DNA from 4 places in the Pseudoalteromonas sp. T1lg76 genome. Region 4 is predicted to be linked to each of the others. Evidence: predicted binding sites of a transcription regulator. Region 4 holds the regulator's gene; each other region holds the start of a gene.
The links. Region 4 encodes LexA, which represses DNA repair genes until DNA is damaged. Its sites were predicted from a motif close to TACTGTATNNNNATACAGTA; they were not measured.
Positions count from the first base shown of each region.

Region 1: the regulator LexA is predicted to act here: its motif matches at 4,278-4,297, upstream of uvrD (DNA helicase II).
Region 2: the regulator LexA is predicted to act here: its motif matches at 3,220-3,239, upstream of ruvC (crossover junction endodeoxyribonuclease RuvC).
Region 3: the regulator LexA is predicted to act here: its motif matches at 5,721-5,740, upstream of C2M35_RS01220 (YebG family protein).

Region 1 covers NZ_PQCE01000043.1:865-8,922, reverse strand. Annotated here, with positions in the region: gene cyaY (iron donor protein CyaY) at 1-305, opposite strand, end outside; gene lptM (LPS translocon maturation chaperone LptM) at 452-637, shown strand; gene dapF (diaminopimelate epimerase) at 700-1,530, shown strand; partial or broken gene C2M35_RS15840 (DUF484 family protein) at 1,527-2,117, shown strand; gene xerC (tyrosine recombinase XerC) at 2,136-3,068, shown strand; gene C2M35_RS14530 (HAD-IA family hydrolase) at 3,080-3,772, shown strand; gene C2M35_RS14525 (GNAT family N-acetyltransferase) at 3,780-4,193, opposite strand; gene uvrD (DNA helicase II) at 4,361-6,526, shown strand; gene C2M35_RS14515 (GNAT family N-acetyltransferase) at 6,471-8,058, shown strand, end outside.
Region 2 covers NZ_PQCE01000007.1:72,567-80,624, forward strand. Annotated here, with positions in the region: gene tolQ (protein TolQ) at 1-126, opposite strand, end outside; gene ruvB (Holliday junction branch migration DNA helicase RuvB) at 1,019-2,023, opposite strand; gene ruvA (Holliday junction branch migration protein RuvA) at 2,037-2,657, opposite strand; gene ruvC (crossover junction endodeoxyribonuclease RuvC) at 2,660-3,181, opposite strand; gene aspS (aspartate--tRNA ligase) at 3,311-5,098, opposite strand; gene C2M35_RS03030 (DUF72 domain-containing protein) at 5,292-6,149, shown strand; gene C2M35_RS03035 (DUF3334 family protein) at 6,167-6,856, opposite strand; gene cmoA (carboxy-S-adenosyl-L-methionine synthase CmoA) at 7,084-7,809, shown strand; gene cmoB (tRNA 5-methoxyuridine(34)/uridine 5-oxyacetic acid(34) synthase CmoB) at 7,821-8,058, shown strand, end outside.
Region 3 covers NZ_PQCE01000005.1:36,780-44,837, forward strand. Annotated here, with positions in the region: gene C2M35_RS01185 (DEAD/DEAH box helicase) at 209-2,065, shown strand; gene C2M35_RS01190 (2OG-Fe(II) oxygenase) at 2,115-2,456, opposite strand; gene C2M35_RS01195 (peroxiredoxin) at 2,573-3,178, opposite strand; gene fadR (fatty acid metabolism transcriptional regulator FadR) at 3,451-4,164, opposite strand; gene dsbB (disulfide bond formation protein DsbB) at 4,388-4,903, shown strand; gene C2M35_RS01210 (DUF6170 family protein) at 4,900-5,202, shown strand; gene C2M35_RS01215 (ComEA family DNA-binding protein) at 5,225-5,542, opposite strand; gene C2M35_RS01220 (YebG family protein) at 5,756-6,073, shown strand; gene C2M35_RS01225 (amino acid aminotransferase) at 6,129-7,322, opposite strand; gene C2M35_RS01230 (GAF domain-containing protein) at 7,369-8,019, opposite strand.
Region 4 covers NZ_PQCE01000034.1:1,265-9,322, forward strand. Annotated here, with positions in the region: gene C2M35_RS12430 (TPR end-of-group domain-containing protein) at 1-1,104, shown strand, start outside; gene C2M35_RS12435 (Abi family protein) at 1,682-2,572, shown strand; gene C2M35_RS12440 (PaaI family thioesterase) at 2,878-3,408, opposite strand; gene C2M35_RS12450 (DUF924 family protein) at 3,638-4,168, shown strand; gene C2M35_RS12455 (STAS/SEC14 domain-containing protein) at 4,165-4,533, opposite strand; gene lexA (transcriptional repressor LexA) at 4,740-5,357, shown strand; gene coxB (cytochrome c oxidase subunit II) at 5,675-6,808, shown strand; gene ctaD (cytochrome c oxidase subunit I) at 6,805-8,058, shown strand, end outside.

The DNA.
Region 1 (8,058 bases), on a different contig from region 4:
CGAATTTCAACACCCGCCTGCTTGGTGGCCGCATCACACATAAACTGCCAAAACTCGGCGCCGGAACGATTATCTATCCATTGCTCGCCGTGCAATTCAAAGTGGTGGCCGTTAAATTTAGTGGCAACCCATACCTGATGCAGCGGCGCCTGCTTGTTAATCACTATCTTGCTGCGGTCCGGGAAGATGATTTCCAATATCCCCGCCGCCGACTCATAGTCTAAATCCGCATCTAAATCGTCGATCTGATCTTCTATGGTCAACATCAATGCATCGGCCAGCTGATGATACTGGGTGTCGGTCATGGTGGTTTCACTCATTTGGCTTGCGCTCCTGTCCTGGCGGTGACGTTGTGAAGGGGAAATAATTCAACAGCAACGACTACATTTTCGGTATTTTCTGTTACTCTGCGATTATAAAACGAGTCATATTAATTATCTATCGAATCACTATGTATAACAGTCACCGATTGCCTCACCTTGTTGTAGCCGTCAGCTTAACGCTACTAAGCGCCTGTGGTCAAAGTGGACCCTTATACCTGCCACAAGAGCAACCAGAAATTCAGCAGCCCGCCTCTGTGCAAGCGCAAGAGGGCGAGGCGCAAGTGCAGACCAACGACCCGCAACAGCAGCAATAAACCTAGAGTTGGCTGCGTTTTGCAGGCATAGTGATGGCATAGAGGGATGATGTAAGAGCGTTATGTTAGTTAACTTCTCCAAGATGCACGGGCTGGGAAATGATTTTATGGTCGTCGATAACGTGACCCAGAACATTTTTCTTTCCCGCGACCAAATCAAGCGACTGGCCGACCGTAACTTTGGCGTTGGCTTCGACCAATTGTTAATGGTCGAGGCGCCCTATTCGCCGGATTTAGACTTCCATTACCGTATCTTTAATGCCGATGGCAGCGAAGTGGAGCAATGCGGTAACGGCGCTCGCTGCTTTGCCCGCTTTGTACGTATGAAGGGCCTCACCAACAAGCATAAGATTGCCGTATCCACCAAGGGTGGCAACATGATCTTGTATATAGAAAAAGACGGTCAGGTCACGGTGAACATGGGACAGCCCATGCTCGAGCCCAAAGAAATCCCGCTTAAAGCCAGTAAACGCGAACTCACCTATATCCTGCGCCAGCAAGAACAAACCCTGTTTGTCGGTGCCGCATCCATGGGCAACCCCCATTGCGTGATCGAGGTTGATGATATCGACACCGCCGAGGTGCAAACCTTGGGACCTTTAGTAGAAGAGCATGAGCGCTTCCCGAAGAAGGTCAATGTTGGCTTTATGCAAGTGATAGATGAAAACCATATTAAGCTGCGAGTGTGGGAGCGCGGTGCCGGTGAAACTCTGGCCTGTGGCAGTGGCGCCTGTGCCGCCGCTGTAGTTGGACAGCTGCAGAATAAGCTAGGCAATAATGTCAAAGTTGATCTGCCCGGCGGTAGCTTGCAGATCCGTTGGCAAGGCGAAGGCCACGCGGTCAAAATGACGGGCCCCGCCGAGCATGTATTTGATGGACAAATAGCCCTATGAGTGAACTAAGCAAAGAGCAGATCGCCGCGTATCTCAAACTCAATCCGGACTTCTTTTTACAGCATCCCGAGGTGTTTGCACTGATGAACTTTGGTGCTCCCCACGAAAGTGTTGCCTCTTTGCAATTGCGCCAACAGCAAGTGCTGCGCGAACAAAACCAGGCTTTGCAACAGCAGTTACAGCAATTGGTGGCTCAGGCCAAACAAAATGAAAAGGTCTTTCAGGTGTTTAGCGCCTGCCATCGTCAGCTGATGCTGGATGCCGAGTTTGTCGAACTGGCTACTGGGCTGGAAGCCCTGATCTGCGAACAATTACACATCAGTGAGTGTAAGCTGATTAAGTTCACCGAAGACTTGCAGCCCTTGCTGGATAAACGCCTGCAAACTAACAATCACTACCTTGGCCGTTTATCGGAGCAGGAGCAGGCGCTGATCTTTGCCGGCCAAAGCAAAAGTTCCGCCCTCTATCTTATTGGCGAGCTGCAAACGCCTCTGGCAATTTTGGCCTTTGCCAGCGAAGACGAACTGCACTTTGAGCCAGCTCAGGACAGTTTGTTTATCTTCGAGTTTGTTAAAGCCCTGCAAGAGCGCCTTAACCGCCCTATCATGAGCGAGTCGCAGGCGCTCACCTTTGCCGTGATGACAGATGCCTGGCGCTCACCCGTGAGCGACTACCACAATTACCTGCGCTATGAAAAACAATACTCCAACCACACCCTGGAGCAATATCAGCGGCAACTCCTCGAGGTAGCCCGCTATTTTTATGATGACCGGGATGGCTGGTTGGCCATTAACGGCGACGATATCCGCCGTTATGCCATGTCGTTGCGCGCCAAGGGCTTGGGTGCCCGCACCGTTAACCTCAAACTCAGTTGCCTGCGTGCCTTTTTTCGCTTTTTACGCACCTATAATCCGCATCTGGATAATCCGGCCCAGTTTGTAAAGGGCCCCAAGTTTGATAAGCCGCTGCCCCGTAATCTGGATATTGAGCAGATGCATCAACTCCTTGAGATCGACGATGATGATCCACTCGCCATCCGCGATAAGGCGATGATGGAGCTGATGTACTCATGTGGACTGCGGATCAGCGAACTGGTCAACACCAACTGCAAGGATATCGATTTGCGCAGCGGTGAAATCCGCGTCCTGGGTAAGGGGAATAAAGAACGACTGGTACCGGTGGGCTCAAAGGCCATTGCCGCAGTTAACGCCTGGCTTAAAGTGCGCGGTGCCTTTATCGGCGCCGATGTCGATGCACTGTTTTTATCAAAACGGAAAACCCGTATTTCAGTGCGTCATGTACGCGAGCGCATGCGTGAATGGGGCGTCAAACAAGGCCTGAGTGCCCAGGTTCATCCCCATAAACTGCGCCACTCCTTTGCCTCTCATGTCTTGCAATCGAGCGGCGATCTGCGCGCGGTGCAGGAATTACTGGGCCACAGCAGTTTATCGGCCACCCAGGTTTATACCCATTTAGACTTTCAACACCTAGCCAAGGTATATGATAATACCCACCCCAGAGCTAAAAAACAGAAGTAAAGCCCTATACCATGATGCGATTTAATCGAGCCATAATGCCCGCCAAGGTCCTAAGTTTTGACTTGGACGACACCCTGTATGACAACCACCCTATCATCAAGGCGGCGTTGCAGGCACAGCAGGATTATTTGCTTACCCTACCGGGGTGGCTGGAGCAAGGCGATGATTTTTGGCTTACCTGCCGTCGCACCGTAATTGCCCGTGATCCGGCTCTGGCTCATGATGTTACGCAAATTCGTAAGCGAGCGCTCACTTACGCCATGAATAAGATCGGGGTAGAACAATACCACGCTGACAATGCCTATCAGATTTTTGCCGAAGCACGCAGCAAGATCACCGTCAGCGATGAGATATTAGCCCTGCTGGAGTCGCTTAAACGTAAATATCGGCTGATCGCCATTACCAACGGCAATGTCGATGTGTCCAAATTCAACCTCAAGGATCAGTTCGAGTTGGTTCTGATGGCCGGACCCGATGGCAAGTCCAAGCCTCATCGGGACTTGTTCGATCATGCCGCAGAGCGTCTTGGCGTTGCCAACCATGAAATCATTCATATCGGTGATAGCCTGGACACGGATGTGCAAGGTGCGAACAATGCCGGATGTCGCAGCATTTGGCTCAATAATCAAGGCATTCAATATGCCTACAAAGGCCTGCCTTGCTGTGAAATTGACGACATCATGGCATTGACACAGTTAGGTTAAATACAACTTAAAGTGCTTTTACCATATAGCTACGGCGCCCATCCAGGGGATAATCGGTCAAGGCGAAGACCTCCTTATAGCCATGGCGGCGATAAAAGTCGGGAGCTTGGAACTCCAAAGTATCGAGCACAGCTTTTGTCGCCCCCAAGTCCTTGGCTGCCCGTTCAAGTTTATAAAGCAGTTCGTTGGCATAGCCTTGCCCTCTTTCCTCGGGGTTGACCCATAGCCAATCGATAAGTAGCCAGTTGCCGAAGCACCGACCCGCAATTCCCGCAACCACTTCACCCTGCTCATTATTGACTCTAAAACCGAGATTTTGCCTTTGTACGGGCCAATGTGACTTGTTAAATGCAACCACCTGATCTTTAAGCCAATCACTTAGCTGCTCACTCGTGTCACTGACAATTTCGTACTGTCTCATTATCTAACTTCCAAAGTACCCATGGCGCCTATGTTAACTAATATGAGTACAAGCAGTTAGCGGTAAATTGCTTGCTGGGCGCATAACTGTTTATAAAAACAGTATTCTATTTAGCCAAAGCAGAACTCTTGTTATACTTGCCAAACTAACAATAGGTGGATGTGGCGATGGATGTATCTGAATTACTTGATGGCTTGAACGATAAACAACGAGAGGCGGTAGCAGCACCCTTGCAAAATATGCTGGTTCTCGCCGGTGCAGGCTCAGGTAAGACCCGGGTGTTGGTCCATCGTATCGCCTGGTTAATGCAGGTAGAAAACGCCTCACCCTATAGCGTTTTTGCGGTGACCTTTACCAACAAGGCGGCAAAAGAAATGCGCGCCCGGGTCGAACAAACCATCCAAGGTTCCGCCGGTGGCATGTGGATTGGCACCTTCCACGGATTAGCCCATCGTATTTTGCGTGCTCACCACCGCGAAGCCAAATTGCCTGAGTCTTTCCAAATTCTCGACAGCGATGACCAGCAGCGCATGATACGCCGTTTGCTTAAGGCCATGAATATCGATGAAAAGAAATGGCCGGCAAAGCATATCGCCTGGTATATCAGCGCCAAAAAAGATGAAGGCCTGCGCCCGGGTGACATCCAAGCCTATGACGTCAATGAACAACTTTTACAGCGAGTCTACAGCGCCTATCAAGAGGCCTGTGACCGCGCCGGATTAGTCGACTTTGCCGAGATCCTGCTGCGCTGCTATGAGGTTCTGCAGCAACAACCCACGCTATTGCGTCACTACCAGCAGCGCTTTGCCCATATTCTGGTGGACGAGTTCCAGGATACCAATACCATACAATACCGCTGGCTGGCACTGATCGCCGGTGATACGAATTCCATGATGATAGTTGGCGACGATGACCAGAGTATTTATGGTTGGCGTGGTGCCCGTATCGAAAACATCCAACGCTTTTTAGATGACTTTGACGCCGAAACTATTCGCCTGGAACAAAACTACCGCTCCACTGCGACCATTCTAAAAGCGGCCAATACGCTGATTGAGAACAACTCAGAGCGCATGGGTAAGAGCCTGTGGACCGATGGTAACCAGGGTGAGCCTATTTCCATCTATGCCGCCTTTAATGAGCTTGATGAAGCCCGTTTTATCGTTGGCAAAATAAAAACCTGGCTGCAAGCCGGTAATGCCCTCAGCGACAGCGCCATCTTATATCGTAACAACGCGCAATCGCGGGTGTTGGAAGAAGCCCTGCTACAAGAAGGTATGAAGTACCGTATTTATGGCGGTATGCGCTTCTTCGAACGCCAGGAAATCAAAGACGCCCTGTGTTATTTGCGTCTGGTCAGTAATCGCCAGGACGACGCCGCCTTTGAGCGCGTGATCAATACACCGACGCGCGGCATAGGCGACAAAACCCTCAGCCATATTCGTGACTGCGCCCGCGCCGAATCACTGCCGCTTTGGTATGCCGCCAAGGCCATCATTGAACAACAACATTTGTCTGGCCGTGCCGCCACCGCGGTAACCCGCTTCTTAGAGCTGGTCGATGGTATCGAAGCCCGTATCGGCGATCTCACCTTGGCGGAGCAAGCCAAATATGCAATTGAAAATACCGGCCTTATGGCCATGTATCAGGCAGAAAAAGGTGAAAAAGGCCGCGCCCGCGTAGAAAACTTGGAAGAATTAATCAACGCCTGCGAACAATACGAATTACCGGTAGACGAAGAGTTTTCATCGCCACTGCAAGGCTTCCTGGCCTACACTTCATTAGAATCAGGAGAGGGTCAGGCCGAAGAGCATGAAGATGCGGTGCAGATGATGACATTGCACTCAGCAAAAGGCCTGGAGTTTCCACTTGTGTTTATGGCTGGCGTTGAAGAGGGTATGTTCCCATCGCAACAAAGCCAGGAGGAAAGCGGTCGCTTAGAGGAAGAGCGTCGCCTTTGCTATGTAGGCATGACCCGCGCCATGGATAAGCTCTACATCACTCATGCGGAAGCCCGTCGCCTCTATGGCCAGGAAAAATATCACAGCCCGTCGCGTTTTTTACGTGAACTGCCCGATGACTGCATCGAAGAAATTCGCGTTAGAACCAAGGTCACCGCGCCGCAACAGTCGGGCCGTTTTAGCCCGTCGCTGACACAAGCGGCATTTGCCGATAGCGGCTTTAATCTAGGCCAACGCGTACTCCATGCCAAGTTTGGTGAGGGTACAGTATTGAATTATGAAGGTGCCGGGGCCCAGTCACGGGTGCAGGTAAACTTTGATGACGTCGGCAGTAAATGGTTGGTCACCGCCTATGCTCGCTTGCAAGCACTCTGAAGTAACTAGCTTACTCACCCAATTAAAGCGCCAGCGATGGCGCCAAGCACTGTTATTGCGTGGCGAACGACAATGGTGCTACGAGCAATTAATAGCGCTCCAGAAACTGACAGCCGCTCCATGGTATGTGCTTAGCAATAATGAACAGCTTAGCCAGGCCCAGTGGCCGCATCATCTGCACCAGATCCTGGGGCAAGAGCATGCCCACGGCGCTTACGACTGTTACAGCGGCTTTTATGCCGACAAACTCGCAGCACTGGCGGGCACGGTGCAAGCCGGGGGCTTGCTGGTGCTTATGCTGCCAGAAGATACCCAGGCCTTTATCGACCCGGGCATGGATAAGCTGGTTTCTTACGGTTACTCCACACCAACACAAAGCCATTTTTGGGCCTGGTTAGAACAGCAACTAGTAGAAACCGACTTTATTAGCATCAAGCAATCCGAGGCTAACGCAAACGATATTAACTTGGTTGCCGACACACCTGACTGCAATGCTGAAGCGGATACCCGTGAGCAGCAAGAGGTCGTAGCGCAAATCATTAAAACCGCCAAGGGTCGGGCACATCGCCCACTATTAATTAGCGCCGACCGGGGTCGTGGCAAGTCTGCCGCATTAGGTATAGCCGCCGGCCAGCTGAGCGATAAACGCATCATCTTATGTGCCATTCAGCGTAGAGCGGTAACTAGCGTGTTTAAACACCTGAGCCAAACGGCATCCCTTCTTGAAGCCAAGGACACAGATCTGAGTCTAGGTAATGTTGAATATATGCCTCCGGATCGCGTCCTGCACGAGCAACCCAGTTGTGATCTACTCTTTGTCGATGAAGCGGCCACCCTACCGATACATATTCTTAAGCGGCTGTTGGCTATCTATCCACGCGTGGTCTTTGCCAGCACCTTGGCCGGTTACGAAGGTAGTGGCCGGGGTTACACCCTACGCTTTAAAGCCTATTTGCAAAGGCACTACCCTAATTTTAGCGAGCGCGTTTTAAACGAGCCCTTTCGCTACGCCTCGGGTGATCCCTTGGAACAGGGGATCAACAAATTACTGGTGCTTGATGCCGCCAGTAAGGAACTTCAGCCCTGCGAACAAGTATTAACTCATACTTCTATCGATGTGGCTCAGCTACGCGCGCAGCCGGAGCTGCTAAAGCAGGTATTTGCTTTACTGGTGCTGGCCCATTATCAAACCTCGGCCAATGACTTTCGCCAATTACTGGATGCGCCGGGACAGCGTATTTACCTGAGCCGAAAAGGCGAGCAACTGGTCGCCGTGGCCGTTATTACCTTGGAAGGTCGCTTAGATGAAAAGATGGCGGCCCAGGTTGTCAGTGGTGAACGTCGCCCGCAGGGGCACTTACTCGCTCAAAGCCTGGCTCAGCTAAGCGGTGAGTCACAATTGGCGCAGCTATCCTGCGCGCGTATAGTGCGCATTGCCGTGCATCCACAATTGCATCACCTGGGTATAGGTAGCGCGTTAATGGACTTTATCGGTGACGATCTCACAAAACACAAGGTTGCCATACTTGGCA
Region 2 (8,058 bases), on a different contig from region 4:
TATTTTGCGACGCTGAATGATAATGGCCCAAGAAAGCACCGACAGGGCAACCAGGGTAAGCATCACCAGCTGCACTAAAAAGCTGGCTTTTAAAATAAGATCAATAAAGTTTAATCCTGAATCCACGTATTTTCTCCTAAGGCGCGTATATTGCAATTAACTGTATCCGCGCTCAATACAGCGTACGACACACAATGAACCCTAGTGTACCCAGTCATAATTGCGCTGACAATGACCTTGCCATGAATTGCCGCCTAGCGCCGATAAATCGCCGCAGGCTGTGGTTAACAGGCAGATACACAGATATCTTATTGGGCTCTTTTACATGCGAAAAAGTTCCAAAAAAACAGATTTTATGCGAATTATTCGCATAAGCTGTCATTTTGCCGATGTACCACAAGTTAAAAAATAGTAATTCTAATAGAACAAAAAAAGCACAAAAATAATAATAGCCTTATATTTCAACATACAAAGCTAATAGCCTTACGCTTATTGCGCAAAATATCATCATGAAGATTTTATTCGGTATTAGTTTTTTTTATCCGAAAAAATAATTTTTCTAGTTTGAAGAAAATCTGCTACCGCTTTATTATTCTCCCTGTACTGAGCTAGCGCAACCAACTATGGCTCTATTGCACAGTTCATGAGGTGGTTTCTGATTCCCCACCTCACACCATCGGCTGTTTCATCCTACTATTGAGCAGCTGGTGTGTTCCTCGGATTTACTTCCTTCAACTTGTTGTTTTGCCCGCTTTATTAGCGGGCTTTTTTTTTGCCTGAATCAAGCTCAGTCACAGACCCTAATCGGTGCAGCCTTAATCCGCTGTGAATCGGCTGTCGTATGACAAGCAATTGGCTGTCTGTTGTCGGCCGGTGCTTAGCGTCGACAAGGTGCCAATAGTGCACTTTTGTCGGGATGAATCCCGACCTACAGAGGTATTCCGGGCATAAAAAAGCCGAGCTTATGGCTCGGCTAATTAGTGCTCGGCTAATAAAATGCGATTTTACACACCCTGAGTTAGGTCGCCTTATGCAGACCAAAGTGAGCATAGGCATGATCAGAGACAATACGCCCTCTTGGCGTACGTTGAATAAAGCCTTGTTGGATCAGATAAGGCTCAATCACATCTTCAATGGTTTCTTTTTCTTCGCCTATGGCGGCGGCGAGGTTGTCCAAACCAACCGGCCCACCCATAAACTTCTCGATGATCGCCAGTAAATACTTACGATCCATGTAATCAAAACCGCTTTTATCAACATCCACCATATCCAGAGCCTGGGCGGCAATATCGACACATACGCTGCCATCGCCTTTCACCTCGGCAAAGTCACGAACGCGGCGCAACAAGCGATTGGCAATACGCGGCGTGCCCCGCGAACGTTTAGCAACCTCGTATGCACCCTGCTCGTCTATGCTCAAACCAAGATGAGTTGCAGAGCGCTTAACTATGGATGCCAGATCATCGACATTATAAAACTCCAGGCGCTGGACAATACCGAAACGGTCGCGCAGCGGTGAGGTTAAAGAGCCAGCCCGAGTCGTTGCACCGATAAGGGTAAAGGGCGGTAAATCTAACTTGATTGAGCGCGCTGCCGGCCCCTCGCCTATCATGATATCGAGTTGATAGTCTTCCATGGCCGGGTAGAGAATTTCTTCCACATGCGGGCTCATGCGATGGATTTCATCGATAAAGAGCACATCATGGGCTTCTAAATTTGTTAGCAAGGCCGCCAAATCGCCGGCCTTTTCTAATACCGGGCCTGAAGTGGTTTTAATACTCACCTCCAGCTCGTTGGCGACTATGTTCGCCAAAGTGGTTTTACCCAAGCCCGGCGGACCGAAGATAAGCAGGTGATCCAAGGCCTCACTGCGAGAGCGTGCCGCCTCGATAAAGATATCCATTTGCTGTTTTACATGAGGCTGACCATGATAGTCCGCCAGCAGCTTAGGTCGTATGGCTCTATCGACCACGTCTTCATTGCCCTGCTGCTGGGGCTCAATTAGTCTATCCGCTTCTATCATTCACTTATCTCTGTTACAGCATCGCCCTAAGCGCTTGCTTGATCATTTGCTCCGAGGTCATGGCCTCCTGGGCAACGGCTTTCACCGCTTTTGTTGCCTGGCTATTCTTATAACCCAAGGCTTCCAGGGCAGCAATAGCATCGTCTGTGGCATTGGCGGCTACTAAGGTATCACCACCTGCACCGCTAAGGGGCGCCGCATCCGTATATGGCGTGAATAAATCCGGCCCCCAGTCTTTGAGTCTGTCTTTCATTTCCAGCACCAGACGCTCGGCGGTTTTCTTGCCCACCCCAGGCAATTTCACTAAGGTGCTGGCATCGCCATGATGGACACAGCGGATAAACTGCTCCGCCGACATGCCAGAGAGAATGCCAAGGCCAAGTTTAGGACCCACACCATTGGCTTTTAGCAGCTCTCGAAACAGAGCGCGCTCGCTTTTGGTGTTAAAACCGAATAGAAGCTGGGCATCTTCACGCACCACAAAATGAGTAAACAGGGTGACGTCTTCGCCGCACTCAGGCAAGGCGTAAAAACAGCTCATGGGCAAGCTGATTTCATAGCCGACACCGGCCACATCCACCAGCACTTCTGGAGGCTGTTTTTCGACTAATTGTCCGCGAATTCTTCCTATCATATTCACCTCAAACGACCACGCACGGTTTTGCGCGCTTGGCCGGCTAATTTAATCAGGTTTTGTTGTGAGTGACCATGACACATGGCAATGGCCAAGGCATCGGCGGCATCCGCCTGGGGCGTCGCCGGCAGCTTTAAAATATGCTTAACCATATGTTGAACTTGTGCTTTTTCTGCCGAGCCCTTACCCACCACGGCTTGTTTTACCTGGCGCGCGGAATACTCATGTACGCCCAGCTCTGCCATGGTGGCGGCAACGATAGCGGCACCGCGAGCCTGACCAAGCTTGAGTGCCGAGTCCGGGTTATGGGCCATAAAGACCTGCTCAATGGCAAAGGCGTCGGGGTTAAACTGTTCGATCAACTGGGTGACACCTTGGTAGATCATTTTTAAGCGCGTTGGAAACGCGTTCTCCCCAAGCTTAATACAGCCGCTGCCCAGATAGACAAAGCGCTGTCCTTGCTGGCGCACCACGCCGTAACCGGTGAATCGCGAGCCAGGGTCAATCCCCAAAATAATACTCACCCAGAAACCTTATTCTTGTTATTGCACCAAACAATGGTAACTGTATGGATGACCAGTGTAAAGGCGAGGCACAAGAAAAAAGCGGCCTAAGCCGCTTTTAAGATTGAACTCTGTGTCTGAGCGAGCGGATTACTCACCCTGCTCCGCTGTCGCACTTGCTTTAGGTGCAATGGCGATACCCAGCTCTTTAAGCGCATCCGGGTTGGCACCGCTTGGCGCATCCGTCATCAAGCATGAAGCCTGAGTAGTTTTCGGGAAGGCGATTACGTCACGAATGTTGTCCGTGCCACATAGCAGCATTACCAGACGGTCAAGACCAAAGGCCAGACCCGCATGTGGAGGCGTACCGTACTTCAAGGCATCCAGTAAGAAGCCGAACTTCTCTTGTTGCTCCTGCTCTTCAATACCCAAGATGCGGAAAGCTGTTTCTTGCATGGCGCTGTTGTGAATACGTACCGAGCCACCACCGACTTCGTAGCCGTTTAAGACCATGTCATAGGCATCGGATAAGGTGCCTGCCGGGTTGGCTTCCAGCTCTTCTGGGCTTACGCCTTTTGGTGCCGTGAACGGGTGGTGTACCGCGTGCAGGTTACCTTCGTCGTCTTCTTCAAACATTGGGAAGTCAACAACCCAAAGCGGTGCCCACTTGCTTAAATCTGTTAGCTCAAGGTCTAAACCGATTTTCAAGCGTAGTGCACCCATGGCTTCGTTAACCACGTTGCGGCTGTCGGCACCAAATAGAATGATGTCGCCAGATTGCGCATTGGTGCGCTCTAGCAAGGCAGTGATCACTTCTTCACTTAGGAATTTAGCGATCGGTGATTGCACGCCTTCAACACCGGCGTCGCGGTCGTTAACCTTCATCCAGGCCAGACCTTTTGCACCATAGATGCCGATAAACTTAGTGTAATCATCGATTTGTTTGCGTGATAACTCAGCACCGCCTGGTACGGTAAGTACAGCTACACGGCCTTTTTCATCGTTGGCCGGGCCTGAGAATACTTTAAACTCAACGTCTTTCACTAAGTCGGCAACGTCGATAAGTTCCATCGGGTTACGTAAGTCCGGCTTATCCGAACCGAAGCGACGCATGGCTTCTTCGTGACCCATCACAGGGAATTCGCCAAGATCAACGTTCAGTAGCTCTTGCCACATATCACGAATTAGTTTTTCGGTGATAGCACGAACCTGATCTGACGTCATAAACGAGGTTTCGATATCGATCTGGGTGAATTCAGGCTGACGGTCGGCACGTAAGTCTTCATCACGGAAACATTTCACGATTTGATAATAACGGTCGAAACCAGACATCATCAGCAACTGTTTAAATAACTGCGGCGACTGTGGCAAGGCGTAGAAGCTGCCGTGGTGTACGCGGCTAGGTACCAAGTAGTCACGAGCACCCTCTGGTGTCGCCTTGGTCAATACCGGAGTTTCGATATCAAGGAAGTCGTTGCTGTCTAAGAAACGACGTACAAAGCTTGAAGCCTTGGCGCGCAGTTTAATGCGATCGCTCATCTCAAGACGACGCAGGTCAAGATAACGGTATTTAAGACGACGCTCTTCCGAGTTTTGCTGGTTAAAGTCCAGCGGTAAGGCTTCGGCACGGTTGATGATTTCAAGCGCGGTGCCAAGAATTTCAACTTCACCTGTGGCCATATCTTTATTTACTTGGCTTTCGGGGCGAGCACGCACCACACCTTTGATCTGGACACAGAATTCTTGACGAATTTTGTTGGCAATATCCATTAACCCTTCTACTTCAGGGTCAAACACCACCTGCACCAGGCCTTCGCGGTCACGCACATCGACAAAGATCAAACCGCCTAGATCACGGCGTTTGTTGATCCAACCACAAAGAGTAACCTCTTGGTCGACATGGCTTTTATTCAAGTGTCCGCAATATATAGAGCGCATAATATTCCTGTTTTAATTGTAAGCGCGTGAGCTAAATGCACGCAGTGGCCAAATAAATTGCGTCAATTATATAAAAACGGCGGTCAATGTCACGAAGCAAACTACGGCTTGGCTATTTATTCACCACCTTGAAGACCCAAGCTATGGTAGCATTTGCGTATCAGAGCAAATAAAGACAAGAGCAAAAGCACAGATGTTGTATTTGGGTTGCCCACAATGGGCCAATAACGCCTGGAAAGGCAGTCTTTTTACGTCCGACTGTCAAAACGCCCAGATGCTGGCACAATATGCCCAGGTGTTTAACTCGGTGGAAGGGAACACCACCTTTTATGCCGATCCCAAGACTGAGACAGTACAGCGCTGGCATGAGGCCACCGGCGATGACTTTCGCTTTACCTTTAAGTTTCCCAAGCGTTTTAGCCACGACCTGGCGCTGCAATGTGATAAACAGGCGGTACATACCTGGTTGAAGTTAATGTCACCCTTGCTGGAAAAAACCGGATCCCTGATGTTGCAACTGCCCGCCAGTTTTGCCCCCATGCACCAGAGTCGCTTACAACACTTTATGGCACAGATACCCGCCGATATTGGCCGCAGCATAGAAGTCAGGCATCCTGAATTTTTCACCAAAGGGGATGGCGAGAAACAGCTTAATCGCTACTGTTTCGAGCAGGGCATAGATCGTGTGTGCATGGATACCCGGACGCTGTTTGCCGCCAAGCCTTATAACGACGCCATTATTGATGCTCAGCAAAAGAAGCCCCACCTCCCCGTGCATGCTATTGCTTTGGGCCAGCGTCCTATCGTGCGTTTTGTTATCGCCGCCATGGGGGATGAATATCAAAGCTACTATCAACCTTGGCTCAAAAAGATTAAGCAATGGCTGGATGAAGGCCGTGAGCCCTATGTGTTTTTGCACACCGCGGACAATCATGGCGCACCCTTATTAGCACGACAGTTTGCTCAAGATTTAAAAGCCCACTGCGGTTATCATCATAGAGCTGTCGACCCCTTTGCCGGCGAATACAACCAGCAAAGCAGTTTCTTTTAGTCTCTCGAGGCTCACCGCTATAAACCGAGGTTTTCCATAAAGTCATCATCGATATCCTGCTCTACGTCTTGCGCTTGCTTGGCCTTGGCGCGGGTATTAGTTGCGCTCTTATCCAAGTCGGCTGCTTCACGTGTATCCAAGTCTTCATTGATATCAAAATCACGCAGCTTAAAAAACTCGGTTTTTTCCATCGCCATTTCAAGATAGAAGATATGCTGACTTTGGGTGGTAAAGGTGACCCGTCGCGCCTGCGGTCTGTCTGAGGTAGTATCGACGGAGATCTGCACCTGCTTATTAATAGCCATCATTTTCGGCTGGTTTTGACTGATGGAAGTGTGCAGTTGTTCACGCACTTTTTTGCTAAAGTCGCCGACAATCTGATTCATCAACTCCCCGAGCACATTGGCCACATCATCGGATAAATGGCTTTTTGCCAGCTCACTCTGTGGCATACCCATGTTTCGCAGGTAATTGCCGTAAATTTCCAGCGCCGCCCCAGCGCTGAAGTTGGTCACCACTAAGGCGCTAAAACCGCCGTCAAACAGCACAAAACAGCCTAGGTCCGGGCGCATACAAGTGTGCGATATTTTCTGCACCATGGCGGAATAACCTATGCTATTGCCACTGGCGGACGATAAGACCTGAGTGACCGAATGACACAAGGTAGCGAGGATATCATCGGTGCTAATTACTTTGCTTTTGCTCATGCACAGTCTCACTTGCTGCTGTTAATGGCGCATTGCCGCGACTAACATATTGAATTAACGGCAAATAGGCTTGGTTTATTCGCGCTTTTTTATCATTGTTCCTGCTCTTATATCTCCTTGGCCAGCACACAGGGTTAATGCCCGTACATAATCGCCGACTAAAGCTGCCCACAAACAGCACAAAAATGATAAAATAACGTCATCGTTTCTAGCTAGAGCTTAGCAAAGTGTCAGCCAAAGACAGTATTTACGCCTCTGAACAACAAGTAAAAGACTTCACTTTTGACGCCAAGGTAGTGGAAGTATTCCCCGATATGATCGAGCGCTCGGTCCCCGGATACGCCACCATAGTCAGCACCCTGGGCAAACTTGCCGGTAAGTACGCGCAAAACAACAGTAACCTCTATGACTTAGGTTGCTCCTTGGGCGCCGTGACCCTGAGCATGCGCCGCAACCTGAACCAAACCGGCTGTGAGATCATTGCCATCGACAATTCCGCAGCCATGGTTGAACGTTGCCGTTTACACCTTGAAGGCTTTCGCTCCACGGTACCGGTCAAGGTTGAGTTGGGCGATATCTTAGACGCCAAATTAGAAAATGCTTCTGTAGTGGCAATGAACTTCACCTTACAGTTTATCGAGCCGAAAAAACGCCAGGCGCTATTAAGCCGTATCTACAACGCCCTTAAGCCCGGCGGCGTTTTACTGTTGAGCGAAAAGCTGCGTGGTGAAAATCAAATCGTCGACGACCTGTTGATCGATCTGCACCACGACTTTAAGCGCGCCAACGGCTATTCCGAGCTGGAGATCAGCCAAAAGCGTACCGCCATCGAGAATGTGATGCGCACCGACACCCTGAGCACACACCTCACCCGCCTTAATGAGATTGGCTTCAGCCAAACCCAGGTGTGGTATCAATGCTTTAACTTTTGCTCCATGGTCGCAATTAAATAAACGGAACAACTATGAATCAGTGGTTTAACGAATTTTATCGCCATATTGCCTGCACCGAGCTCAGCCATTGGCTCAATACCTTGCCGGCGCAACTACAACACTGGCAAGACGAAGCCCGCCATGGCGATATGCCGAAATGGCAAAAAGTACTCAATAACCTGCCTGAATTGAACGCCTCAGAAGTGAATATTCAAACTCAGGTGCAAGTAGGTACCAGCGAGGATATTAACGAAGGCCAGCGCAAGCAGC
Region 3 (8,058 bases), on a different contig from region 4:
CTGCCATTTCTACTTTGGGCAAGGACTAAAAAACTCTTTATTCGCTAACAGAAAACCCTTTATTTATGCCGTTTACACAGGTTTCCTAAAATACACCTGATTAAATTTCATACAAAACCAATCACATAGGAAATAGTTTCAATTTATACAAGCAATTACTGCTTCATTCCTGTACAATGCGCGCTCTTTGAATTCCTGAGGCGTTTTAATGTCAGAACCAGTCACCTTTGAGTCGTTGAACCTTTCTCCTGCTATCTTAAAAGCAGTGGAACAGTTGGGTTATGAGACTCCTTCCGAGATCCAAACTCAATGTATTCCCCTTTTACTCGACAAAAAGGATGTCTTGGGAATGGCGCAAACAGGTACAGGTAAAACTGCTGCCTTTGCTTTGCCTTTATTGAACAACATTGATGCCGATGCTAAGCATCCGCAGATCCTTGTACTTACCCCCACTCGTGAGCTTGCTATCCAGGTAGCGGAAGCGTTCGAGCAATATGCAAAATTTACTAGGGGCGTAGAAGTCCTAGCACTTTACGGTGGCCAGAGCTACGGTATCCAGCTAAGTGCATTGCGTCGCGGCGCACAAATCATAGTCGCGACCCCTGGTCGTCTATTGGATCACATCAGCCGTAAGTCTATCGACCTATCTCGTCTTAGCGCACTTGTGCTGGACGAAGCAGATGAAATGCTGCGCATGGGCTTTATCGACGATGTAGAAAGCATCATGGCGCAAACGCCAGAAGACAAGCAAACCTGTTTGTTCTCTGCGACTATGCCAAAACAAATTCAGTCTATCTGTAAAACCTACCTGCAAGATGCCGAGCAAGTGCGCATCACGCCACGTAACAGCACGGTATCGACCATAGAACAGGTTTACTGGCAAGCCCGCGTACACAAGAACAACGCTATCGTGCGCTTCTTGGAAGCGGAAACGTTTGACGCCGCTATCGTATTCGTACGTACCCGTAATGACACGGTACAGCTGGCAGAACTGCTAGAACGCGAAGGTTTCTCAGCGGCACCGCTTAACGGCGACATGAACCAGCAAGCCCGTGAGCGCACAGTAGACCGTCTGAAGAGCGGCTTACTTGATATCGTTATTGCTACCGACGTAGCGGCCCGTGGCCTTGATGTTGAACGCATCAGTCTGGTTGTGAACTACGATATCCCACAAGACAGTGAAGCCTATGTACACCGTATCGGTCGTACCGGTCGTGCTGGTCGCCAAGGTAAGGCCATCTTGTTTGTTAAGGGTAACGAGCGTTACCTGCTTAAAAACATTATACGCCACACCAAGAGCGACATCGCAGAAGTACAGCTACCAAGTGCTAAAATGGTTGAGCAAAAGCGTATCGACGCCCTTGAAACCAAGATTGCGGCAGCCCTTGAGCACAAAGACAGCGAGTTCTTTGCCCAGGTTGCCAGTTCAATCGGTAACAAGCTGCAACTTAGCCAAGGCGACCTTGCCGCAGCCCTGCTATGCCTAGCGCAACAGCAGACGCCATTGAAAGTGGAAGAGATCAAAGCGAAGGAACGTCCAGAGCGCGGTGAGCGCAACGACCGAAATGAGCGCCGTAACGAACGCGGTGATCGAGGTGAGCGTCGTCGCGACGATAACCGTCGTGATGGCGATAAGCCACGCCGTGAGCGTCGTGACTCAAACACACCTATGGATACCTACCGTATTGAAGTAGGCCGTGAGCACGGTGTACAGGTTAAAAACATCGTTGGCGCTATTGCTAATGAAGCTGACATCTCTAGCAAGTACATTGGCGACATTCGCTTGTTTGATGCTCACAGTACCGTTGAGCTACCTCAAGGCATGCCGGCTGAGAAAGTGGCACACTTCCAGAAGGTATACATCTGTAAGCGCCCAATGAAGCTAACATTGAGCCCTTCTGAAGCGAATGCGCCACGTGAGCAACGTGAGCAACGTGATTCACGTCCACCACGTGACCGCAATGATCGTAATGAACGCAGTGAAGGCAAGAAGCGCAGCTTCCGTGACCCTAATGCGAAAAGCAAAGCACCGCGCAAAGAGCGCCGCGCTGTAAGCTTTCAGTAATTGCACTCGCAATAGTTAAAAAAACCGCCTCAGGGCGGTTTTTTATTGTCTAGTTATTACGTATCCAGCCAACACTGAAGACATATCGAGTACCTTCCTCTACCTCTGTGACTTCATGAGCATGCATATCGGGGCGAAACAATTTAATGCGCTTACTGGCATAGATGGGCTGCTCGCAGACGAACTCACCGCCTTTCCCTGCGGCTTTAATAACGATATTAAGGCGATAGTGGCGGCCGGACTCCACCTTGTCTGTATGGCGCCTGATAAAACTACCTTGCTTAAAGCGCAACAGGTAACAATCAAACTTAATCGGCCAATAGGCACCGGCCAAAAACATTTTATCGTACCCAGATAATTGGCGGCCCATTTGCCAGCGCAACCAACCCATAAGCTTACCTTGTTCACATAAACGGACTATATCTTGCTGTTTATCAGCGAGTTTGGCAAATATCCAGGCACAAAAAAACCGCGCCTAAGCGCGGTTTTTCAAACTAGGGTGAAACCTTATAGGTCGCCTTCGTTTTCAGATAGGAACTTAGCAACACCTTCAGGGCTTGCGTCCATACCTTTTTTACCTTCAGTCCAACCAGCAGGACATACTTCGCCGTGCTCGCTGTGGAATGCTAGTGCGTCAACCATGCGTAGCATCTCGTCGATGTTACGGCCTAGAGGTAGGTCGTTAACTACCTGGTGACGTACAGTGCCTTCTTCGTCGATTAGGAAAGAACCACGGAAAGCAACGCCCGCTTCTGGGTGCTCAACGTCGTATGCTTGACAGATTTCGTGCTTAACGTCAGCAACTAGAGCGTATTTAACTTGACCGATACCGCCGTCTGCAACAGCAGTGTTACGCCATGCATTGTGTGAGAATTGTGAATCGATAGACACACCAATTACTTCAACGCCACGCTTTTGGAATTCTTCATAACGCTTGTCGAAAGCGATTAGCTCTGAAGGACAAACGAAAGTGAAATCAAGTGGGTAGAAAAAGATAACTGCTTTCTTGCCTTTGATTGTCTCGTGTAGGTTGTAGCCATCTACGATTTCGCCATTACCTAGCACTGCTGCAGCTGTAAAGTCTGGTGCCTTGCGGCCTACTAATACACCCATTTTATTCTCCAAAATAGTTTGAGTTTATCGTACTTTGCGACTGAGACGATGACTTCGCCCCGTCTGTATTTCTTCCTGCACATAGATATAGTGGCGGGCTGTTGAAAAACAACCCCGACAATAAAAATACATGCATTTATATTCTGAGCGCTATGTTACTGAGCTAGGGCGCAAAAGAACAATCGCATTTAACGATAGCAGCTATCGAAAAAAGTGATTGTTAAATTTTTAAGTGAGCAGAGACAAAAAGGCCCGCAATAGCGGGCCAATTATTAATCCATAATATTTTCGGGCATATCGCCACGAATTTCCTGCCAGATTTGACCACTTTGATGACCATAGCGACGCATCAAGGAAATAGCACCATCGTGATCTTGCTTCTCAGCCAGCTCAGCCAAGTCCGAGTAGAACTGACGTGCTAACTCACGAGTACGAGGATCAGAGAAATAGTGGCAACCTATCTTGGAGTAAAAACCTCTAAAGCCATTGAGGATCAACACATAAATTTTGTTGTTGCCGGCACTGGCCAGGTGGTGGTGTACCAAATAATCATAATCCGCAAAAGCCTGAGCCGTGTCTTCAACACCATCGCGCTCGGCAACAATTTCCTTAACGCGCTCTGGGTCTATTTTAATCGCTGCACGCATATAGATGGCACTGATGTTAGTGCGGGCAGAAAGTAACTGATCGGTCAGCTCCGGCATTTTATCTTCATCAAGGCGCGCCAGCGTCTCAAGAATGTTCAGGCCCGAGGTTTCCCAAAAGTTATTTACTCGCGTTGGCTTACCATGCTGAATGGTTAACCAACCGTCTCGAGCAAGACGTTGTAATACTTCACGCAGTGTCGTGCGAGTCACGCCGATGAGTTCCGATAGCTCGCGCTCGGCAGGAAGAATAGAGCCTGGTGGAAACTCCCCATTCCAGATGGACTCAACTATATATTCCTCAGCAAATCCAGCTGGGCTTTTCGCTTTAAAAATTCTCATCTAAGGTCCACTTCAACACGGTTTATTTCATTTTAGTTATTCCACTGATTGTACCAGATGATCAGCAACTAACAAGAAAACTTCACTGTAAAGCACGCCTCGTATAGTCGGCAATTACACAAGACAATAATAAAGTATCAGCTTTCGAGTGCCATTGACCTAAACTTGCATAGACCTAGGTGCAGGGGCATAATCTCCAAAATAAAATTAATAAGAGAATCTCATGAGCTGGTTAAGTAGCATCTCGCGCACACGCGCTCCTTGGTTGTTGTTGGCACTGATTGCCTTTTTATTCGAGGCAACGGCCCTTTATTTTCAATACGCCATGGATTTAGCTCCATGCATCATGTGTATCTACCAACGTACCGCCGTGTTAGGCGTGTTATTGGCTGGCCTTATTGGCGCCATCAACCCTGCTAATCTGTGGCTGCGCCTGAGCGGATTGGCCACCTGGCTGGTTGCCAGCATTTGGGGTCTGCTTTTGGCCCGCGAGCACATTATGATGCAAACCACCACAGACCCTTTTGCCTTCGTTTGTGAATTTGAGCCTAATTTCCCGGTGCCCTTGCATGAGTGGATCCCTGGATTTTTCGCTGCAACCGGTGACTGTGGCAACATAGACTGGCAGTTTTTAGGTCTGTCTATGCCGGGTTGGATGCAGGTTATTTTTGCAGCCCTTGCTGCGGCAGCGGTTATCGTGACCTCTGCGAGCTTGTTCTTTAAGCCAAACAAGCCATGATTTATTTTTTAGCCAGCCAGATCCCCAGCCTGCAATCCTTTAGCCACCGCCAGCGTTTGCAACTGGTGGCTGAGGCGTTGGAAATGTTAAGTGCCCAGGAACGTATCCTGCTCAATATTATTAAACTGCTGCTGATCACGCCGCTGTTTTTATTGTTGGTGCGCTTTGAGGGGTGGAGCATGCTGCCCTGGTTATTGATCGCCGGTCTTGCCTACCCCATTTTGGTGCTGCCGGTGCGCCACTACTTTGCCTGCCGTCACCTGGAGCAAGCGATTGCAGAACATAATAAAGGCAGCTAACGCTGCCTTTATATTATGCCAATTACAACGACACCTTTTCCTTGAGCTCAGCCATTAGCCGCTCGCCTATCCCTGGCACATCATCCAATTGCTCAATACTCTTAAAACCACCGTTTTTATCGCGATAATCGATAATTGCCTTGGCTTTCGCCGGACCAATACCGGGCAAGGTCTGCAATTGCTCGGCCGTGGCCTGGTTTAAGCTGACCTTAGCATGGCTTGAGGCTTCGCTTTTATTGGGCTCGGCTGGCGCTGCAATAACCGGGGCTGTGGTGGCAAGTAAGAGTGTGGTGGCAAGAACGCCGATAATGGCGCTTGCAGAGGTGTTAAGTAGTTTCATACTTCTCTCCTTAAAGTGATGAATCTTCCATTGGTACTACCGTTATTAAATAAAGAAGACGAGACAGGGCTTGTCAACCTAAAGGCTTATGAACGCGGACACTAAGCCTCTCACTCGCTCACAAGTTAAGTAAAAAGCGTAAAAACACCTTGACCTTAGCTGCTTGCCACCCTAATCTAACTGTATAAAAAAACAGTATAGTTAGGAGATCCCATGGCTGTTGTCGTTAAGTACGTAGTTGAAAGAAGTGGAGTCGAGCGCATGACCTTTACCAGTAAGAAAGAAGCCGATGCTTATGACAAAATGCTCGATATTGCCGAAAGCCTTGAAGGTCTGTTGGCAAATGCCGATGTGCCCTTAAGTGAACAACAGGTAGAAGGCCTAGCACTGCAAATCGCTAAACAAAAAGATGAATTTATGCAGGTGTTAAAAGGCGCGAAACCAAGCGAAAATAAAACAGAAAAAAAGCCAAAAGCGCAAGATAAAGACAGCCAGGAAAATGTCACCGAACTGAAAGCCAAAGAAGCCTAAGTAAAAAAAGAAAAGCCAGCAAATGCTGGCTTTTTTGCTTCGCTCTAAGCGAAAGTTATTTCGTTACTTCGGCTACGGCGTCGGCGAAGTAATCGATATTGGCGTGGCTGATACCGGCTACGTTAACGCGGCTCGAACCAACGATGTAAATCGAATACTCTTTTTGTAGACGCTCGATCTGCTCTTTATTAATACCTAAGAAAGAGAACATACCGTGCTGGCGCTCAATAAATGAGAAGTCCATGCCGTGGCATTTGGCGTTTAGCTTCTCTTTTAGCAATGAACGGAATTCATTGATGCGTGAACGCATTTCATCCAGTTCATCGTGCCACATAGTAGTAAGCTCAGAACTAGATAGAATAGTGCTAACAATGTCCGCACCGTGCGCCGGTGGCATAGAGTAAATGCTGCGCACTACACTCAATAGTACCGAGTTAGATACATCGGCAGCGCTGGCATCTTTAGAGATGATAGAACAGGCGCCGATACGGTCACGGTAAAGACCAAAGTTCTTCGAACATGAAGAACAGATGATCAGCTCTTCAACCTGTGAAGCAAGCAGGCGTAGGCCAGCAGCATCTTCGTCCAGGCTAGTACCAAAACCCTGATAAGCGATATCGATAAGCACGGTAAAGCCTTGTGCTTTAGCGATGTCGGTTACGGTTTGCCATTGCTCGGCGTTCAAATCCATACCGCTTGGGTTATGACAACAAGCGTGTAGCAATACCACATCACCTGCTGGGATCTGACTTAAGGCGTTAACCATTTCGTCGAACAATAAACCCTTATTTTCATAGTCGTAGTAAGGGTATTCTTTTACCGTCAGACCGGCAGCTTCAAACAGGCTGATATGGTTAGCCCAGGTCGGAGTTGTCACCCAAACAGTGGCATCTTCATTACAACGCTTAATAAACTCAGCGGCTACGCGAAGTGAACCTGTACCGCCTGGAGTTTGTGCCGTGCGTACACGGTTTGCCAGCAAAGCAGGGTGTGCATCGCCTAGCAACAATTCTTCCATTTTCTGACAATAATCCAGGTTACCGGCCAATCCGATATAAGACTTGCTGGTCTCATTGGCTAAGCGAAACTCTTCCGCTTTTTTTACCGCTTTTAGCACAGGGGTATTACCCTGCTCGTCTTTATAAACACCGACACCTAAGTCGATTTTATTGGCATTGGTGTCAGCCTTAAACGCAGCCATCAACCCAAGAATGGGATCCGTCGGTAATGGTTTTAATTGTGAGAACATGGGACTCTCTTTTTATTTATCTCAGGGTTAGCAGTACCCGGCCACATTAGGCTGGCAGATGCGCGACAATTTCTTTGCTTGCGGCGACCAACAAGGCTATGCGTTCGGGGGTAAAAAAATCTGTGCTGAATGCTTCTGCATCTATGATGCCCACTACTTTACCCTTCTGCGAATAAAGCGGCAAGCAGCTTTCCGCCTTCACTTTAGGATCACATGTATAGTATTCGCCACCGCTGGCAACATAGTCTTCCACATTGTTGATAATTCTGGCCTTTCCAGAGCTTACAACCTGCACATTATTACTGGTGGCGGCAAATTCAGGGGTAATGGGAAACAAGGGACGACTGGGGGCGCCATGATACGCCAGCTTTAGCAACTGCGACTGACCATGGATATCACGAGACTGATAAATACCGAACCAATCGACGCCGCTTTGTTGTACGACAAAATCGACTATCCCCTGCAACTTGGCAAGCTGTGCCTCGGCATCAATATCAAGATGTTCCCGCAGGCTAAAGGGCTCTTCCTGTAAATGACCAAACAAGCTGCATGCGCCGCCCTCACCCAGCTCTGGAATAAGGTATTGCCATTGCACCTGGGCACTTGTATTCGCCAAATACTCTTGTAATAAAGCTTGATAATGCAGGGTCTGCGACTCATCCGCCTCAATTTGTGCCCACTCGTTATATAAAATCATTTAGCCATCCAAACATCCAAAAATTTGAAAGGATGCTAG
Region 4 (8,058 bases):
GGAAACTATTTCGATATAAAACTACTCATAATGTATGGAAATGGTGATGAGCCTAAAATAGAGTCCTTCGGAAAAATTGCTTCGCTTGACAGAATTGATGTTGTATATGATACAAATACTGTTGAGAGTAGATCTTTTCTTGATGCGACTTTCGTAGCTTCTATAGGAATTCAGATAACAAGGGTTGTAATTTACGGCATACTTTTTATATGTGTACTCGTCGTGCTTGGAGCCTTTTTAGCAGGATACGATGCTTGGAAAGAGAAAAAAGAGAAGCGCGAATTGGTGAAATTATTCAAGAGCTATAACTGCAATAAACTGGCGACAAAAGATACTTTTTTCTTCAACTATTTTGTGTCGAACCAATCAATAAAGACTAAGCACTTGTTAACTTTTCTAGAGAGAGCAATATCGGATAGCAAATTGCTCATGACCTCTGAAATCCTTTCTGTCGATAGTACAGAGCTAAATGTAACAACAGATGTGCTTCTAAGAGAGGAAATCGTTATTCCGAATGACGGAGAAGGCTATAGAGTTTGTCCATCCAGAATAGAAGTTTTCAAAGAGTTTGTGGAGTTTCTTAATAGGCACGAAGAGTTTAGTAAAAAAGTTAACTTATCGTCAGGTGCTAGTGCAGACATAAAAGTGGTTGATGAACGAGTTTCCAATGTATCTGAAGACATGAATAATTTGAAATTCGAACAGCTGAAACTACAGGGTGCTGTTGCTCTTAATGAAGGTAACTATCAAAAAGGTATCGATTACTTTAATGAATATTTGAATAGTTTCCCTCAAGATCCAAGTGTGTTGTGGAAGTTAGCGTGTTGTCAGAAGCGAATGGGTGAATTAGGAGCTGCACTGACTTCCATTGAATCCGCTATCAAATTTTCAGAAGAGGTGACATATCTAATGCACTATAACTATGCATGCTATTTAGCATTAAATGGCAGAGAACTAGACCTCATAATTGAGCAATTGCGCAAAGCCCTAACCAAAGACAAGGACGAAAGCGTTAGAAACCAGATTCCAAAAGAGTCAGACTTTGAAGGGATTAAGCATAATGTTCAATTTATAGAATTACTAAAAGAGTTCGAAATTGTTTAAAGCCTAATTATTTTGATGTTGCAATGCTCTAGTTTAGTGTACTATCATCACAAGTAGAGACGCTTCCTTGTAAGTGTCTTTTTTGTCAGTTCAATGATAGTTCAAAGTCTTATTTAGAGGTTACTGCTATGAAATACTTTATTGGTAATTTTACACCTCAGGATCTAACCCCTCCTATTATTGACTAAAAAGGCCGCGACAAGCGGCCATTTTTATGTGGGTGTGAAGCTATGGCATGATTCTAAAAAACATCTCATCGCCCCTGTTTTTTAGCACCGCACTTGAAAATCAGAAACCCTCTTAAAGCCCGCGACCCTTGGTCTTCTCCACCACCGCCGCGGTCATCCTTGAAATACAACACAAGTCCCCTGCGCTGTCATAAATTTTTATCTCCCACACTGATGAGCGCTTGCCTAGGTGTGCGAGTTAGGTCACGGCTTTGAGCGTGCTGATACGCGATGCACTCAACTCAAATTGCAAAAGGCGATACACACTGTATAATTATCGGTAACAACACCCCTCCCGCTACCCATAAGAACAGCGCCCTGTGAGGGGTTAATTTTTTGGTGTGACGCAAATGGAATTTGATAAGCCACCTTTATCTTTCGAGCAGCAACTAGACCGTCTTATAGAGCGGGGTATGCGTGTTACCGATCGCCCTCGGGCACTTGCCTACCTTCGCCATATTAATTACTACCGTTTAGGTACTTATTGGTGGTCTTTTATTGGTGACCACAACACTCACCAATTTAAACCCGATACCAGCTTTGAAAGCGTTCTGAATCTGTATGTATTTGATCGGGAATTAAGGCTGCTTTTGCTTGATGCAATAGAAAGGGTTGAAGTATCGCTACGTACTCAGTGGGCCTATCACGTGGCCAAAGAGGGTGGGTCACACGCGCATCTAAACAAGGAACTGTTTAATGCGAAGGATTTCGCTCATGACTCCTTCTTGGATAACTTGCTCAGTGAAGTAAATCGAACTTCCGACAGGAATATTAAGAAGCAGGCCCAAAAATACCAAGAAGCCACACCTGCTATCTGGATTATCAGTGAAGTTATGAGCTTTGGGTGGTTATCGCGTTGTTACGGCAATCTTAAGCGCCGCCGTATACGTATGGACATTGCGCAGGTTTATGATCTTAATGAAGCTGTGCTTGCTTCGTTCCTTCACCATCTAACCACTGCGAGAAATATCTGTGCCCATCATGCTCGGCTATGGAACCGAGATTTCACCTTTCGCATGAAATTGCCACATAATGGCCCTGATTACCTAATACAGAGCCTCAACGCTCATAGTCCCCGCGAGTTATACAACACACTGGTAATGCTAGCCTTTTTGTTGGATAAAATTAGCCCTGAACATAGTTGGAAGAGCAGGTTAAAAGCGTTGATAGATAATCATGATATTGACACAGCCCCTATGGGTTTTCCAGAACATTGGCAACAACTGCCAATGTGGCAATAGTTAAATAATTTACGCAAATCTCACCGCCATGCTGAGCCCCCTTACATTTGCGCTGAGCATGGTGGGGCGGGTAGCACAACGAGGCAGGACGCCGAGTTAAGCGAATCGAGACACGATGTCGAGTTTCGCTGTGTGCGTTGGCCGCCACAGTATGCGGAAGCATCAAGCAAATGTTGGGGTGTCCTAGGAGTTCTTAGAGGAAATGGACAAGCATTTCCTCTAAGTCGTAGTCGGCGACCCGACAAGATCTCAAATTGCAAATCGTTCTAAAGAGCGAACACCAAACTCGCTAGAACAATCCCCCATTAAAGCCCTGCGCTTTTACTCCTTTTCTCAACCACCGCCGCGGTCATCCTTGAAATACAACACAAATCGCCAGCGCTGTTGTAGATCTTAATCTCCCACACCGATGAGCGGCCGCCCAGGTGCACGGGTTTGGTTACGGCTTTGAGCGTGCCGGTGCGTGAGGCTTTGAGGTGGTTGGCGTTGATCTCCTGGCCGACGCAGTAATATTTATTGATGTCGACGGCGAAGTTGGCGGCGTAGCTGGCGACGGTTTCGGCCAGTACCACGTAGGCGCCGCCGTGGACTATGCCGATGGGGTTGTAGAGCTCGTTGTCGATTGGCATGGTGGCCACCAGGTAATCCGGGCCGATTTCGCTGATTTCAATGCCGAGTTTGGTCATAAGCGTGCCCTTGGCGCCAACGCCGAGGTCGAGTTCCCGACAAAGATCAAAATCGATTTCCTGGGCCCAAATACTTGGGGTGTTTTCGCTTACACTCGAGTCTGGCTGCTCTGTGACCGGTAGATCGTTTTCATGATTCTGAATACTCATACAGATTCCTTATACGGCGGCATGGTTAAAGGGGGTTATTTGCACTCATTGGCACTGTGTTCCACATAGTGCTGCACTCGCCTGGGCTTCTGCAAGCCTTTTACGACGGTTAGCGAGCGCAAAAAGAGGAACAGGGCGGCGATATCTTCGGCGGCCTTGCTATCACCTGAGGGCCGGATTTGACTAGACTGTCAGTAACGACCTGGGTGTAAATGTTGAAGGAGGGTCTATGGACTTTCAATCCGTGTATGATTTTTGGTTTAACCAGTGCAACAGCGAGGACTGGTTTAAAAAGAGTGCGACCTTCGATGCTAGGGTTACCGAGCTGTTTGCCAAGACTCACCGCGCCGCCAGTCGGGGAGAGCTCTATCATTGGCGTAGCAGTGCCCACGGTGCCCTGAGTGAAATTATCGTGCTCGATCAATTCTCCCGTAATATCTATCGCGATACCGCCAGTGCCTTTGCCCAGGATGCTCAGGCCTTATGCCTGGCTCAGCATGCGTTAGAAAAGGGCTACGACCTGCTGCTCAATGAGCAGGAGCGTGGCTTTTTATACATGCCTTATATGCACAGCGAAAGTGCCGTCATTCATATGCTTGCCGAGCACCTGTTTCGGCCTTTGGAGAGTTATTCCTATGAGCTGGCCCATAAGGCGATTATCGACCGCTTTGGTCGCTACCCGCATCGCAACGCTATACTCGGGCGTCGGTCGACACCAGAGGAAACAGCATTTTTAGAAACGCCCAACAGCAGTTTTTAATCGGCCTCACTCACCCAGTTACGTGCTTGCTCCATCTGGTCATATTGAAAGGCTCTGATTTCGGCACTGATAAAATGCGCCGTTAAATGCTCGCCGAGCATGGCCAGGGGAGAGTCGGTAACTACGGCTATCCTGCTGATTCTCTTATGGTGGTCGCGGGCAAAGCGCAGGTGCGCCGACAAGGCCGCAAACGAATCCCAGCCGGGAAAGTGACGGGTGGCTATCATCAGCCCCTTGAGTCCACCATGACGCTCTATATAGGGATCTATAATACGTACGGCGGCTATAAAGTCGGCGGCAGACAACTCGCCATGGGGGGTAAATACGCCAATATCATGTTCATTATCTAGGCTGATACAGAGCATATTGGGTTCCTTCTTTCATTTAAAATGCTTCGATGCGAAATCGGCTACCTATAACTGTAGGCGCTTTTTCAAGTATTTGCGCAGTCGCTGATACAGCTTAGAAATAACTCCTGACTGTGGCAGCAGCAAAATCATTGAATATATTTGCGATTTTCTGACAACTGTATATACTCACAGTTAAATGTACTGTATGGAAAACCAGTTGTATGCGCCCTTTAACTAATCGCCAATCGCAAATTTTAGAGCTGATCAAAGTCTTTATTAAAGACACAGGCATGCCGCCGACGCGCGCCGAAATTGCACAAACATTAGGTTTTCGCAGTGCCAATGCCGCTGAGGAGCACCTGAAGGCGCTGGCCAAAAAAGGGGTGATCAGAATGAAACCCGGTGCCAGCCGCGGTATTCAGCTGGTTGAGGAAGAAGAGCCGGAGCAATTAGGCCTGCCGTTAATCGGTCGGGTTGCCGCCGGTGAGCCCATTTTGGCGCAGGAGCATATCGAGAGCCATTGCCAAATCGACCCCATGTTGTTTAAACCGGCGGCGGATTATCTGCTACGGGTTAACGGCATGAGTATGAAGGATATCGGTATTCTTGATGGCGATCTGCTGGCGGTACACCGTGCGCAAGTGGCCGAAAACGGTCAGGTGGTGGTAGCCCGAGTGGGTGACGACGTAACCGTGAAGCGCCTGGAAAAGGCGGGCCGCAAGGTTTTCCTGCATGCGGAAAACGAAGAATTTGCTCCCATCGAAGTCGATTTAGAACATGAATCCTTTGATATTGAGGGCTTAGCCGTTGGTGTAATTCGAAACGCCGACTGGATGTAGGTTTTATTCGGTATTTTTGCCCCCGATACGCCGTTTATTGGGGGTTTTACGGCGCTTTTCTCCTTTCTTTCCTTACGCGCTAACAGTTTGAATATCCCCCAAATATTTATTTAAAAAAGAAAAACAAAAACGCTTCATTTCTTGCTATTCGCTCAATTCTTGACTAATTGGTTATATTACAGGCTTTGCTGGTTGCTTTTTGCGCACTTTGTTTGCAGAAAATTGAATCGGCCAGTCCAAGCATAATAATAACGAAGATTGGCTAGCAGTAATTGCCTCTTCCCTTTTTGCGTTGCGCGTAGTTAAGGAGATGGTACATGAAGCAGCTTTGCTCCCTCATGTTGCTGTGTTTGTTTGCTCCCCATCTGGCCTTGGCCAACAGCAAGTACAACTTGCGCCCCGGGGTGACGGATATCAGCGAGAATGTTTACCAATTGCATATGACGATATTTATCATCTGCTGTGTGATTGGGGTGATCGTATTCTCGGTCATGTTTTGGGCCTTGCTCAGGCACCGTAAATCCAAGGGCGTTACCGCCGCCACCTTCCATGAAAGCACTAAGGTCGAAATTCTTTGGACCGCTATTCCCTTTCTTATCCTTATCGGCATGGCGGTGCCGGCGACCAAGACCTTGATCGCCATGGAAGACACCAGCAAGGCGGACATCACCATTAAGGTGACCGGCTCGCAGTGGAAGTGGCATTACGAATACATGGGCCATGATCTGGGCTTTTATTCGCTGCTGGCCACCCCTCAGGAGCAAATTCAAAATGCCGAGAATAAAGGCGAAAACTACCTGCTGGAAGTGGATAAGCCGCTGGTGATCCCAACCGGTAAAAAAGTGCGTTTTCTGATGACCTCGGACGATGTTATTCACTCCTGGTGGGTGCCGGACTTTGCGGTGAAAAAAGACGCCAACCCAGGCTTTATCAACGAGGCCTGGACCAAGGTTAACGAAGAGGGTATCTATCGCGGTCAATGTGCCGAGCTGTGTGGTCAGGACCACGGCTTTATGCCCGTGGTGGTTGAAGCGAAATCCCCTGAGGAGTTTGATATCTGGCTGGCGGCGCAAAAACAAGCGATGTTAGACCAGGCCGATGCCGATGCTGCCTTACTCGACCAAACCTTGTCTCATGACGAGCTCATGAGCACTGGTGAGAAGATCTATATGACCCGCTGCGTAGCCTGTCACCAACCGACTGGTCTCGGCGTTCCCGGAGTATTCCCGGCAATCAAGGGCAGCCCAATCGCGACCGGCGAAATCAAAGACCACATCGATATCGTGGTACACGGTAAACCTGGCACCGCCATGCAGGCGTTTGTTAGCCAGCTCACTATTAAAGAGCTCGCGTCCGTTGTTACTTACCAGCGTAATGCCTTTGGTAATGACACCGGCGATACGGTGCAACCAAGTGCGATCCAGGCCTTTATTGATGGGGAAGAACAATGAGTACAGCAGCTGCAACACACGAACATCACGGGCCTGCGACTGGCATTAAACGCTGGCTCTTTACCACTAACCATAAAGACATAGGCACGCTATACCTGCTGTTTTCGCTGCTGATGTTTTTAACCGGCGGCGCCATGGCCATGGTGATCCGCGCCGAGCTGTTTCAGCCGGGATTACAATTAGTCGACCCGCACTTTTTTAACCAGATGACCACGGTGCATGGCTTGATCATGGTCTTCGGTGCGGTGATGCCGGCCTTTACCGGCCTGGCCAACTGGATGATCCCCATGATGATCGGGGCGCCGGATATGGCCTTGCCGCGCATGAACAACTGGAGCTTCTGGATCCTGCCCTTCGCCTTTGCGATCTTGCTGATGTCGCTGTTTATGGATGGGGGCGGCCCGGCGTTTGGTTGGACCTTCTACGCGCCGCTGTCGACCACCTACAGCAACGACAATACCGCGCTGTTTGTGTTTGCCATCCATATTATGGGTATCAGCTCCATTATGGGTGCCATTAACGTCATAGTGACTATCGTCAACCTGAGAGCGCCGGGCATGAAGTGGATGAAGCTGCCGCTGTTCGTATGGACCTGGCTGATCACCGCCTTCCTGCTGATTGCGGTAATGCCGGTTCTGGCCGGGGCGGTGACCATGGTACTGACGGATAAATACTTCGGCACCGACTTCTTTAATGCCGCCGGTGGTGGCGATCCCGTGATGTTCCAGCATATTTTCTGGTTCTTCGGTCACCCCGAGGTGTACATCATGATCTTGCCGGCGTTTGGTATTATCTCCACCATAGTGCCCACCTTTTCGCGTAAAAAACTCTTTGGCTACTCCTCCATGGTGTATGCCACCGCGTCCATTGCCTTGTTGTCCTTCGTGGTCTGGGCGCACCATATGTTTACCACCGGCATGCCGCTGGCCGGCGAGCTCTTCTTTATGTACTCCACCATGCTGATATCCGTGCCCACCGGGGTCAAGGTGTTCAACTGGGTGGCCACCATGTGGCGCGGCTCCATCAGTTTTGAAGCGCCGATGATGTTTGCCATCGCCTTTATCGTGCTCTTTACCCTGGGTGGCTTCTCCGGCCTGATGCTGGCGATTACACCGGTGGATTTCCAATACCATGATACCTACTTCGTGGTGGCGCATTTCCACTATGTGCTGGTTACCGGGGCGGTGTTCTCCATTATGGCCGCGGCCTATTACTGGCTGCCGAAATGGACCGGGCATATGTACAACACC